Regions from separate parts of the Peribacillus suis genome, predicted to be linked through region 2. Evidence: predicted binding sites of a transcription regulator. Region 2 holds the regulator's gene; the other holds the start of a gene.
The links. Region 2 encodes LexA, which represses DNA repair genes until DNA is damaged. Its sites were predicted from a motif close to CGAACATATGTTCG; they were not measured.
Positions count from the first base shown of each region.

Region 1 (6,719 bases), 1.9 Mb from region 2:
GATCGGTGGCGTATGGATACGAGAAAATCGTCAAAAAAACCAAGGTTGCTGCAAATAAGGTGATTATTCTTCTTTTCATTAAAGCTCGCTCCTTTAAATTATGCTGAAATAATCGAATGGTTATGGTTCATCCAGAGGTTGGGTCAGAATAACCCTTGGTAAGTGAATATAAGTGCACATATACTGCGGAGATGCCTTCATTGGAGTAATCTCCATGATTTTTATCGGTATCATTGGCGATAGTGTGAAGGAGATTCATTAATAATAGTACAATATACTCACATCAATTAGTAGGTGTTTTTTGGAACTTTTTGTAGGTAATTAGAACGTAATTTACATTAATTGAAGAATTTTGAATTAATATGAGTGGAGTTTGAGGAATTGGGGATGTTAGTTGGAGTGATGGATGATATTTACAAAGGAGGAAATTTAGTGTCTGATCAACCAAAAGAGACGAATAATGAATCGGAAGAAACCTTGACCAACCGACAAGGGCACCCCATAACGAATAATCAAAGCATCCGGACTGTTGGAAACAGGGGACCAAGTACATTAGAGAACTACGACTTCCTGGAAAAAATGAGTCACTTCGATAGAGAGCGGATTCCGGAGCGGGTGGTACATGCACGAGGTGCAGGTGCACATGGATATTTTGTTCCGACAGGCAAGGCGGGAGACGAGCCGGTTTCTAAATATACGAGAGCAAAGGTCTTTCAAGAAGCGGGTAAAAAAACACCGGTATTCGTCAGGTTTTCTTCGGTCATTCATGGGGGAACCTCCCCTGAAACATTACGTGACCCTCGTGGATTTGCCGTTAAGTTTTATACGGAAGATGGAAACTGGGATTTAGTAGGGAACAACCTCAAAATATTCTTTATCCGCGACGCCATGAAATTTCCCGATTTGATCCATGCCTTCAAACCCGACCCTGTTACAAACATTCAGGATGGCAGAAGGATTTTCGATTTCTGCTCAAGTTCTCCGGAAACCTTCCATATGATCACCTTCTTATTTTCGCCTTGGGGCATTCCGGCTAGCTACCGCATGATGCAAGGTTCCGGGGTCAATACATATAAGTGGGTGAATCAAGAGGGGGAAGCAGTCCTGGTCAAGTACCATTGGGAACCAAAGCAAGGGATCAAAAACTTGACGCAGAAAGAAGCGAATGAGATTCAGTCGACGAATTTCAATCATGCTACACAGGATTTATATGAAGCAATCGAAAATGGGGATTATCCAGAATGGGATTTAAATGTACAAATCATGAGTGATGATGCCCATCCTGAACTGGATTTCGATCCATTGGATGATACGAAGATTTGGCCAAAAGACCAATTCCCATGGCTGCATGTCGGCACGATGGTTTTGAATAAGAACCCGGAAGATTATTTCACCGAAGTCGAGCAGGTTGCTTTTGGAACGGGAGTCCTTGTAGATGGATTGGATTTCTCGGATGATAAGATGCTCCAAGGCCGCACATTCTCGTATTCGGATACACAACGTCATCGCGTGGGGGCCAATTATCTGCAACTGCCGATCAATGCACCGAAAAAACGGACGGCGACCAATCAAACGGGCGGCCAAATGCAGTATGAAGTGGGTAGAGGAAACCAAAGTCCTCATATCAACTACGAACCATCGACTGTAGGAGGATTGAAAGAGGCTGAGCAGACGGGTAAAGAGTATACCCCTTTTGTAGAGGGCAAACTGGTCCGTGAAACGATAGATCGCCAAAGCAACACGAAACAAGCAGGTGAAACGTATCGTGAATTCGAGGATTGGGAAAGGGACGAATTGATCTCCAATCTAGTGGATGCACTCGCACCTGCCGATCCACGCATTCAAGAGAAGATGATTACCCTTGCTGAAGAGGCCGATAAAGATTATGGCCGCCGTTTGAAAGAAGGATTAGCGGCAGCCTCCCAACATACCGAGTCTTCCAAACCAATGGGTGGTACGGACAATCCAGAGGAAGGAGTCGAAAAAGGTCATGACGCCGATCCATATTAATAGGATGCAAAAAGTGAACTCCCTTCCTTGAAGGGGGTTTCCCTTTTGTATACCGCTTGTTCGTTTTGCAGGAAATAGATTGGCAAAAAACCAAGGAATCATTTAAACTGTAACTACTCTATTTTTCTCTTACAAAGGAGATGAAAAAATGATTAAATTTCTTTCAGCCCTTCTATTACCCGGTCTTCTAGTCATGCTATTTTCAAGGGTCACCTATAACTATATTGTAGGTCTTATACTAACGGTTGCATTGATCGCCGCTTCCGCATATAAAGGTTATACACATACGAACTTATTAATAATCATTGATGCACTATCACTGACGGTGGGTTTCTGGTTATCAAAAAGAATGATGAAACGAACAGCCAAGAGCGCCTAATTTATAGAGGTGCTTTTTTTGTCTCGATTTCTATGAAAAGGACTCTTTGACCTGCTAGGTTATAAAATGCGAAACAGAATGTTTGTTCGCTTTTCGGTGGTTTGTTTTGAGGATATTGTGGTAGAATGTGTATATATAGTTCTTTAAACGGAATAAATAGAAGGAATAAATCATATCCCTTTTTTCATATAAAACTAATTCAGTAGGAGGCCATGCTTGGTGAAGGAAACGTTTGAGTTAGTCTCAAAATATTCTCCACAGGGAGATCAGCCAGCGGCGATAGAAAAGCTTGTTGCTGGCATAAAAGAAGGAAAGAGTATGCAGACGCTGCTTGGTGCGACAGGGACAGGGAAAACATTCACTGTCTCCAATGTCATCCAACAAATCAATAAGCCTACCCTTGTCATTGCCCATAACAAAACGTTGGCAGGGCAGCTTTACAGTGAGTTCAAAGAGTTTTTCCCCAATAATGCGGTTGAGTACTTTGTCAGCTATTACGATTACTATCAGCCAGAAGCCTATGTGCCTTCCACTGATACTTTCATAGAGAAAGATGCCAGTATCAATGATGAAATCGATAAACTCCGCCACTCGGCGACATCCTCTTTGTTCGAACGGGAAGATGTCATCATCATTGCCAGTGTATCCTGTATTTATGGGTTAGGTTCCCCGGAAGAATACAGGGAGATGGTGGTATCGCTGCGTACTGGTATGGAGATAGACAGAAATGCACTGCTGCATAAACTTGTAGATATTCAATATGAGAGAAATGATATTGCCTTTCAACGAGGAACGTTCAGGGTCCGCGGAGACGTAGTTGAAATCTTCCCGGCCTCAAAAGATGAACACTGTGTTCGGGTCGAGTTTTTCGGGGACGAGATTGACCGGATTCGGGAAGTCGATGCCCTGACTGGCGAGATCACTGGTGAACGGGAACATATCGCCATCTTTCCGGCATCCCATTTCGTCACACGTGAAGAGAAACTGAATGTGGCGATTCAAAATATTGAAACGGAACTTGAAGAACGATTGGCAGAACTTCGTGAAGATGAAAAGCTTCTTGAAGCACAGCGATTGGAGCAACGGACCCGTTACGATTTGGAAATGATGAGGGAGATGGGTTTCTGTTCGGGTATCGAGAACTATTCCCGTCATTTAACCCTACGCCCCGCAGGAGCTACACCTTACACCTTGATTGACTATTTTCCGGAAGACTTCCTATTGATTGTCGACGAGTCACATGTAACCCTTTCACAGATCCGCGGCATGTTCAATGGCGATCAGGCTCGGAAGCAGGTATTGGTGGACCATGGATTCCGCCTACCCTCTGCGAAAGATAACCGGCCACTCAGATTCGAGGAGTTTGAAAAGAAAGTCCATCAATCCATATTCGTTTCGGCAACTCCAGGACCATATGAATTGGAACATACGCCGGAAATGGTCGAGCAAATTATCCGACCTACTGGATTGCTTGATCCTACCATTGAAGTGCGACCGATTGAAGGGCAGATTGATGACCTGATAGGTGAAATCCAGGAACGGGCTAAACGGGATGAACGGGTTTTAATTACGACATTGACGAAAAAGATGTCCGAGGATTTAACGGATTACCTGAAGGATATAGGAATCAAGGTTCAGTACCTTCATTCTGAGATAAAAACGTTGGAAAGAATTGAAATCATCCGGGAATTGAGGATGGGGAAATATGATGTCCTTGTCGGGATCAATCTTTTGCGGGAAGGTCTGGATATCCCCGAAGTGTCCTTGGTGACCATTCTCGATGCTGATAAAGAAGGATTCCTCCGCTCGGAACGTTCACTCATCCAAACGATGGGCCGTGCCGCCAGGAATGCAAACGGGCACGTCATCATGTATGCTGACCGGATAACGAATTCGATGGAACTGGCCATCAGTGAAACGACACGCCGACGGGAAATCCAGGAAAAATTCAACAAAAAGCATGGAATCACACCACAGACCATCCAAAAGGATATCAGGGATTCCATCCGGGCTACGCAAGTTGCTGAAGATGGGGAAGCGTATCAGGAAGATCCGGCTATCAAACTGTCTAAGCTTCCGAAAAAAGAGCGCGAAAAAGTGGTGGCAAGCATGGAAAAAGAAATGAAAGAAGCGGCAAAGGCACTGGATTTCGAACGGGCTGCCGAACTGCGTGATTTAATATTAGAGTTAAAAGCGGAAGGGTGACGAAACATGGCAATGGATAAAATTGTGATTAAGGGTGCAAGGACCAACAACCTGAAGAATATCGACGTCACGATACCTAGGGATAAGCTTGTGGTGCTAACGGGATTATCCGGTTCAGGGAAGTCGTCCTTGGCTTTTGATACGATATATGCGGAAGGACAAAGACGTTATGTCGAATCACTCTCGGCTTATGCCCGCCAATTTTTAGGGCAAGTGGATAAACCAGACGTGGATATGATTGATGGGTTATCTCCTGCGATATCGATCGATCAGAAAACGACGAGCAAGAATCCTCGTTCCACTGTGGGAACCGTAACGGAAATTTATGATTATCTAAGATTGCTATATGCGAGGGTCGGTCGGCCGACTTGTCCGATTCATCATATCGAAATCAGTTCCCAAACGATTGAACAAATGGTCGACCGTATACTCGATTATCCAGAACGGACAAAGCTTCAAGTATTGGCACCACTCGTTTCAGGAAGAAAAGGAACGCATGTGAAAGTGCTGGAAGAAGTGAAGAAACAAGGGTATGTCCGTGTACGGATTGATGGGGAGATGTATGACCTCAGTGATGATATCACCCTTGAAAAGAATAAAAAGCATTCAATAGAAGTCATCATTGACCGGATCGTCATCAAAGAAGGAATCAGGGCAAGACTTGCAGATTCCTTGGAAAGCGCTTTGAAGCTTGGGGATGGCAAGGTCATTATAGATGTGATGGGCGAAGAGGAATTACTCTTCAGTGAGGATCATGCTTGCCCAATCTGTGGTTTTTCTGTTGGGGAGTTAGAGCCGAGGATGTTTTCTTTTAATAGTCCATTCGGGGCCTGTCCGGATTGTGATGGTTTGGGTGCAAGGCTTGAAGTGGACCGTGATCTGGTCATCCCGAATAAAGAGTTAAGTCTTCGCCAGCATGCCATAGCGCCATGGGAGCCGACGAGCTCTCAATATTACCCGCAGCTCCTTGAAGCTGTAGCGACTCATTATGACATCGATATGGATATCCCGGTCAAAGACCTTCCGGAAGAGAAACTGGAGAAAATCTTACTGGGATCTGGTAAGGATAAGATTTATTTCCGCTATAAAAATGATTTTGGAAGAGTGCAGGAAGGCCATATTCCGTTTGAAGGGGTTTTACGAAATATCGAACGGCGCTATAAGGATACGAACTCCGATTATATACGGGAGCAAATGCAGAAATACATGTCGGAAAATCCGTGTCCCACATGTAAGGGGCATCGATTGAAAAAAGAAAGCCTCGCTGTCCTCATTCAAGGTGTCCATATAAGCGAAACAACGGCTTTATCGGTTTCAGACTCCTTGCAGTTTTTCGATAACCTCGAGTTGACCGAAAAAGAAGCCGCGATTGCGAAGTTGATTTTACGGGAAATCCGCGAACGCCTTGGTTTCCTTGATAACGTCGGGTTGGATTATTTGACGTTAAGCCGGGCAGCAGGAACATTATCGGGTGGGGAAGCTCAGCGTATCCGGTTGGCTACCCAGATAGGTTCACGTCTGACGGGGGTGCTGTATATTTTAGATGAACCTTCCATCGGTCTGCATCAGCGTGATAATGACCGATTGATTGACACGCTAAAAAACATGCGTGAAATCGGCAATACGCTCATCGTGGTCGAGCATGATGAAGATACGATGCTTGCGGCAGATTATCTGATTGATGTGGGACCGGGAGCAGGTGAACATGGTGGAGAAATCGTAGCTGCCGGCACCCCAGAAGAAGTCATGAATAATCCCCAATCATTAACGGGCCAATACCTTTCCGGAAAGAAGTTCATCCCTCTTCCGTTAGAACGCCGAAAAAACGACGGACGGTTCATTGAAATCAAAGGGGCTAAGCAAAATAACCTGAAAAACGTCAATGTTAAATTCCCGCTTGGGGTTTTTACATCGGTCACTGGGGTTTCCGGTTCTGGTAAAAGTACATTAGTGAATGAAATCCTTCATAAGTCTCTAGCGCAAAAACTGAACCGTGCCAAGGCTAGACCTGGGGAGTACCGTGAAATTAAAGGGATTGAACATTTAGATAAAGTAATTGATATTGATCAATCGCCAATTGGCAGGACACCTCGTTCTAACCCAGCCACCTATACAGGCGTGTTCG
Region 1 covers NZ_CM182019.1:3,880,737-3,887,455, reverse strand. The annotation lists gene AC503W_RS19130 (N-acetylmuramoyl-L-alanine amidase family protein) at 1-79, opposite strand, end outside; gene AC503W_RS19125 (catalase) at 433-2,010, shown strand; gene AC503W_RS19120 (DUF2198 family protein) at 2,159-2,389, shown strand; gene uvrB (excinuclease ABC subunit UvrB) at 2,609-4,594, shown strand; gene uvrA (excinuclease ABC subunit UvrA) at 4,601-6,719, shown strand, end outside.
Region 1: uvrB (excinuclease ABC subunit UvrB) is a predicted target of LexA. The motif match lies at 2,465-2,478, and genes of this name have one in related genera.

Region 2 (6,719 bases):
GATGGATACAATGGCTAGAGATGTTTTTTCATCAAGACCTAATCCACCTTTAGATACCTCATAATACATATAGTATACAAGAATGGCCTTCATACCATAATAGGAGAAGCGCTCCCAAAACTCCGTGAAGAAAAGAGTGAATAGTCCTTTAGGGTTTCCGAAAAAACCTTTTTGAGGAATGCTATCCAAAATTTTCTGTTTATTTATTGATGACATACATTCTCCTCCTTTTATTATAGTATAATAACTTTTCTTAGAGCAGTTGTAAAGAATATTTAGTGTATTTTAATAATAGTTCATAATAAGTGGTGTTTATATCCCGTTTTTGTGAAATACAGGACTATTGAAATGGCATAAATAGGTAATGAGGTATATATTAGAGCCCTTTAATCACGTTGGATTGAAAACGCACCGTTCATTTGATATATAATCCATTAAGTAAATGATTTGGGGTTTCGAATTGCAAGAACCTTCAATAAGTTATGAAAATCCAATTTTAAATGGTTGTGTAGAAAAAATGATGATGAATAAAGGTTGAAATATTAAAAAAGTATGGTAGGAAATAGTGTAAATAATTGAAAATAGGAATATTGTCATATCGACAAAAGAAGCCAAAATACTTATTCTAGTATAGAAAGCAATTTAATTGTTTTCTTTTTTACCATGTGGTGCCGCCAGATAATTGCAGTTATCTGGCGGCATTTATTATTATAACCAAATAATAATTTTCAACCATTCTTACTGGATGGTTTTCTTTGTGGTAGGGAGAACGGAAGATCAAACACTAAAGGCCACCCTTTTTAGGGCGGCCTTTTATAGTACCTATATAGGTAGAAGTATATAAGCAGCCGATAAGTTTATTGCCTGAGGAGCTTAAGTGATTTTCATTAGTCACAAGTCTGTTCTATTAATAAAAAAATTTCATAAATTTTAGAGAAAGGAGGTGGTTATTTTTGGAGCTAATTTGGATGTTAATTGTTGGTGGAATAATTGGATGGCTGGGAAGCCTGATTTTAGGAAGGGATATGCCGGGTGGAATTATTGGAAATATCATTGCTGGATTTGTTGGAGCATGGCTTGGTACTGCAATATTAGGGCCAATCGGACCTGAAACAGAAGGGTTTTACATTGTGCCTGCGTTACTGGGTGCCATAATTGTAGTGTTCATTGTATCCATTATCATGAGAAATACAAGATGGAGGTAGAAAGCAGAGGGTATACGATTGAATAAATTTTCCAGAATCACGTGTAGATGGTTTAGAGAAAGCTGATCTATATGTGTCCATTATTGCTTGAAAATGCTGTTCAACAATACTGGACAGTTTTTTTGCGTAAAAAAATAGAGGTTTCGATTAAAGGATCGATCAGTGTTTACTCAATCCGAATGATTATCAGAGTTTCTAAAGGATACGAAAGCTGTTTTAAGTGCGGCGTAATTACCGATACTGGCGTATCCGTAAAACCATCCCATAAAAATCCCGGTAGTCAAGTTATGCCGATGGCTTATGAATATAGAAATGATTAAACCAAGACATAACGCAATAGTGGGTACGTAACTTCGGGGGATAGGAAAGAGAAACTTTATAATTTGGGTCAAAATCATGATAGTTGGGATAGCCATTACAGCATCCCAAAAATTCGTATGTATCGTCGGAAAATCCATAGTAACACCACTTTCAAAAAGAAATGTCTATTGAACTTAATTTCACCGGATATAAAAGAATTATACCTTGTTATTTTGACTCGGTTTGTTATTCAATGCTCTCTAGTAAAATATTATAATATTGCTTCTGTCATATACATAGGATGTAATACATAGACTTAAAACAAATAAAAAAAGCGCAATTTGTGCGCTTTTAGTGAATTTGCCTATATAGCCCGATCACTCTTCCAAGAATGGTTACATCTCTTAGAATGATAGGTTCCATATTGGAGTTTTCCGGCTGAAGCCGTATGTAATCCGGTTCCTTAAAGAATCGTTTAACGGTGGCTTCATCATCTTCCGTCATGGCCACGACGATATCTCCGTTATTGGCATTGCTTTGTTGTTTTACAATGACATAATCTCCATCATGAATTCCTGCTTCAATCATACTTTCACCCATAATTTCAAGCATGAACACATGATCATCATGTGGAACCATACTTTCAGGAAGAGGGAAGTATTCCTCTATGTTCTCAATGGCAGTTATCGGCATACCTGCGGTTACTTTTCCGAGAAGTGGTACGTTAACTACGTTTGTTTTTGGAATGTTATTAGATTCTTCTATATTTAAAATCTCAATGGCCCTTGGTTTAGTCGGGTCGCGTCTGATTAAGCCTTTGCTTTCCAAACGAGATAAATGTCCATGTACAGTCGAACTTGATGCAAGTCCCACAGCTTCGCCAATCTCTCTAACGGAAGGTGGATAACCTTTTTGACGAACTTCATCTTTTATGAAATCAAGAATATCCTGCTGCCGTTTTGATAGTTTAGTCATATACGCACCTCTTCTCTATAATTCTTTGCTATATTATAGCATGGCTCTCCATGCTATACAAACATAAGTTCGAATTTGGTTGTTGACTGAAACAAACGTTCGTATTATAATTCAATTATCAACTAAAAACGAACGTACATTCGCTATGGAGGGATATTAATGAAGACATTTTGCAAAAATAATATCTATACGATTCTATTAGCAGGATTTGTATTTATCTTGTCTATTTTATTCTCTTTCACATTAGATAGTAATCAAAATAAGGATTTCCTTTCGATTGAAATTAACGAAGGTGATACTATATGGGAGATTTCAGAAGAATATGGTCAAACCGAATTGACAAAAAAAGAATTCATTGGTTGGATAGAAGAGTATAACGGTGTAAGGGCGGATACGATTAAGGCAGGTCAAATCATTGTCATACCAGTTGAAAGTGAAAAAGTAGTCCAAAGTTTGGCTAGTAAGCAGTAAAGGTAGGTTCATATGAAAGCAGTCATCTATTGTCGGGTAAGTACAGAAAAAGAAACACAGGAAACCTCGCTAGCTAGGCAGGAAGAGGAATTAGTAAAGTTAGCAGAACATAATGACATGGAAGTCGTTTCAATAATAAGAGAGCAGGCAAGTGGTTACGAACTGAACCGTGACGGGATATTTGACATGCTTGATCTTTTTAAGACAAAAGAAGCGGATGTTCTCCTGATTCAAGATGAAACTAGGTTGGGAAGAGGAAATGCTAAAATTGCCTTGTTTCATGTTGTACTTAAAGAAGGAGTGAAGATTTTCACACTTTCTCATGATGGTGAATTAGAGTTATCGGACTCTGATGCCATGGTTATCCAAATTGTTGGTATTGTAGAAGAATATCAACGCAAACTACATAACCTGAAAATTAAACGTGGTATGCTTAGGGCCGTTGAAAATGGCTACCGCCCCCAGAAAAACCTGAAGAACCAAAGAAACTCCACTGGCAGGGATCGTAAAGAAGTACCCATAGAAGAAATTGTGAAACTGCGTTCGAATGGATTAACTTTTGCCGAGATTGCGGCAACACTGAGAGGCTTTGGCTATGACGTGTCAAAAGCAACGGTACACCGCAGATTCTTGGAATACCAGCAAGGTACACCGGAGAATCAATCATAGAACTTGTAATTTCACTTTTTTTTTAATACCATGTCAATATCCGTATATATAAAGGAGAAAAATTATGCTATCAAAAGAAAAAATGGCCCGTATCAATGAACTTTCTAAAAAAGCTAAGGGAGAGGGCTTAACTGTAGAAGAGGCGAAAGAGCAAACTTCCTTACGAAGTGAGTATTTGGAGACATTTAGACGTTCAATGGCTGATACGTTAGAAAATGTTAAAGTTATCGATCCAGAAGGTAATGATGTCACGCCTCAAAAAATAAAAAATATTAAAGAAAAAAAAGGTTTACATTAACCAATAAGGACTGATGATGGCCCCATAATTAGGATTACTCATGAGGAATGTAAAGTGAAAAAAGAGAATGCATCGATGTATGTATTCTCTTTTTTGGTTTAACCTAACCTTGGTAAATCCTTAATTAGTAGAAAATTGAATTAGCTGTGCAAGAAATGGTTATTTTAGTTGTGATATTAAGTTAGTCAATATAATATAAAGAGGTACACTACAGGAAGGGATGTTTTACACATGTTAGATAAATTAGATGCACTTTCTATTAATACAATTCGTACATTATCGATCGATGCAATTGAAAAGGCTAATTCAGGTCATCCAGGCATGCCTATGGGTGCAGCTCCCATGGCATATAAGCTGTGGACTGATTATATGAATCATAACCCGAAAAATCCTGATTGGTTTAATAGAGACCGTTTTGTTTTATCGGCAGGACATGGTTCCATGCTATTATACAGTCTCCTGCATTTATCAGGTTACGGCTTGACAATGGATGACTTAAAGGGTTTCCGTCAATGGGGAAGTAAAACTCCTGGGCATCCTGAATACGGACATACTGCTGGAGTAGATGCCACTACTGGACCACTTGGCCAAGGGATTGCAATGGCTGTAGGTATGGCAATGGCAGAACGTCACTTGGCTGAAAGCTACAATCGTGATTCTTATAATGTGGTTGATCATTATACATATAGTATTTGTGGGGATGGAGACTTAATGGAAGGCGTTTCAGCTGAAGCAGCTTCTTTAGCAGGGCATCTTCAACTAGGAAGACTTGTCGTTTTATATGATTCAAACGATATTTCTCTTGATGGAGATCTTAGCCAATCATTCAGTGAAAGTGTAGCAGACCGTTTTAAATCATACGGCTGGCAGTATCTGAGAGTGGAAGACGGCAACGATTTACAACAAATCGCAAAAGCCATTGACGAAGCAAAGACTGATGAAGCTCGTCCAACTTTAATCGAAGTGAAGACAGTGATTGGTTATGGTTCTCCTAACCGCTCTGGTAAGTCTGCTGCTCACGGTGCTCCTCTAGGTGCTGATGAAATGAAGTTGACAAAAGAAGCTTACAAATGGACATTCGAAGAAGACTTTTATGTTCCGGATGAAGTATATGCACACTTTAATGAAGCTTGCGTAGAAGCTGGAAATAAAAAAGAACAAGAATGGAATGAATTATTTAATAAATATAAAGAAGCGTACCCTGAGCTCGCTGAACAGCTGGAGCTTTCTATAAAAGGTGAACTACCTGCAGACTGGGATCAAGAAATTCCAGTTTATGAAGAAGGCAAGACATTGGCTTCGCGTGCTTCCAGTGGAGAAGTATTGAATGCATTAGCGAAAAAACTACCTAGCCTTATTGGAGGTTCAGCTGATTTAGCAGGTTCAAATAATACATCCATCAAAGGTGCTACAGATCTATTGCCTGGAAATTATAGTGGACGTAATATTTGGTTTGGTGTACGTGAATTCGCTATGGGAGCAGCATTGAATGGGATGACGCTACATGGTGGCATCAAGGTTTACGGTGGAACATTCTTCGTATTCTCTGATTATCTACGTCCATCCATCCGAATGGCTGCCTTAATGGGACTTCCTGTAACATATGTATTCACTCACGACAGTATCGCTGTTGGTGAAGACGGACCGACACATGAGCCTATCGAACAATTAGCCTCATTACGTGCCATGCCTAATCTTGGTGTGATTCGTCCAGCTGATGGTAATGAAGTTGCAGCAGCTTGGAAGGTCGCTATTGAGTCTAAAGATAAACCAACGGCACTTGTGTTAACACGACAAGGGTTACCGACAATCAAAAACACATCAGAAACTGCTTATGAAGGTGTGTTAAAAGGTGCGTATGTTATATCAGACGCTAAAAAAGAAGTAGCGGATGCATTGCTACTGGCTACTGGTTCTGAAGTTCATCTAGCTGTCGAAGCACAGCAAGCATTGTCGGAGGAAGGAATTGAAGTTTCCGTTATCAGCATGCCATCGTGGGATCGTTTTGAAACTCAATCCAAGGATTACAAACAAAGTGTAATCAACCCGGCTGTCAAAAAACGTCTGGCTATCGAAATGGCTTCACCATTTGGCTGGGACCGTTATACAGGGGATGAAGGTGAAATTTTAGCCATTAATCATTTTGGCGCTTCAGCTCCAGGCGGTAAAATTATGAAAGAATTCGGCTTTACCGTTGAAAATGTAGTAGCTCGTGTGAAAGAGATGCTTGTTAAATAATTGAGTAAGACCTGACTGACACCTATTTATGAGGTGTCAGTTTTTCTTATATTTCAGGTAAATGAGGACTTATTTAAAAAAATCCCATTCGACAAAAAAAGATGAAAATTTCTCCAGCAAACAACATATCTTGTTGTTTTGTCAAGATATAATAAGAATAATTAATTATCGATTAAATGTGTCAAATGGGTAAAGGTTTATAAAGGGTCATGGCAAAAGACATTACGTTTTAATATCTATTCGTAAATTGAGATCCTAGGGAGGTATAGGCAAATGAGGACCTATCAGATTTTTTTGATTGAAGATGAATTCGCCCATCATTATTATGGTAGGGAAAAGCTTTTCTTCAATTTGTTTTTGGAGTATATTCAAGCAAAGGGTGGACTAAGGAGTATTTTGCAAAAACAAATCGAATATGTCACCAAGACAGTTCCCGTAATCCAATTGCAGGCTGTTATTGAACAGCGGTTAAAGAAAAAGATGAATTTTTGGTCGCAAAACGGTAAATACTATTTAGAAAAAACAAGTGGAACAAGCAAGGCGGCCTTAACTATTGAGGGTGA
Region 2 covers NZ_CM182019.1:1,611,404-1,618,122, forward strand. The annotation lists gene AC503W_RS07945 (peptide MFS transporter) at 1-216, opposite strand, end outside; gene AC503W_RS07950 (GlsB/YeaQ/YmgE family stress response membrane protein) at 969-1,205, shown strand; gene AC503W_RS07955 (hypothetical protein) at 1,376-1,663, opposite strand; gene lexA (transcriptional repressor LexA) at 1,857-2,480, opposite strand; gene yneA (cell division suppressor protein YneA) at 2,640-2,951, shown strand; gene AC503W_RS07970 (YneB family resolvase-like protein) at 2,964-3,620, shown strand; gene AC503W_RS07975 (DUF896 domain-containing protein) at 3,685-3,918, shown strand; gene tkt (transketolase) at 4,150-6,156, shown strand; gene sirA (sporulation inhibitor of replication protein SirA) at 6,430-6,719, shown strand, end outside.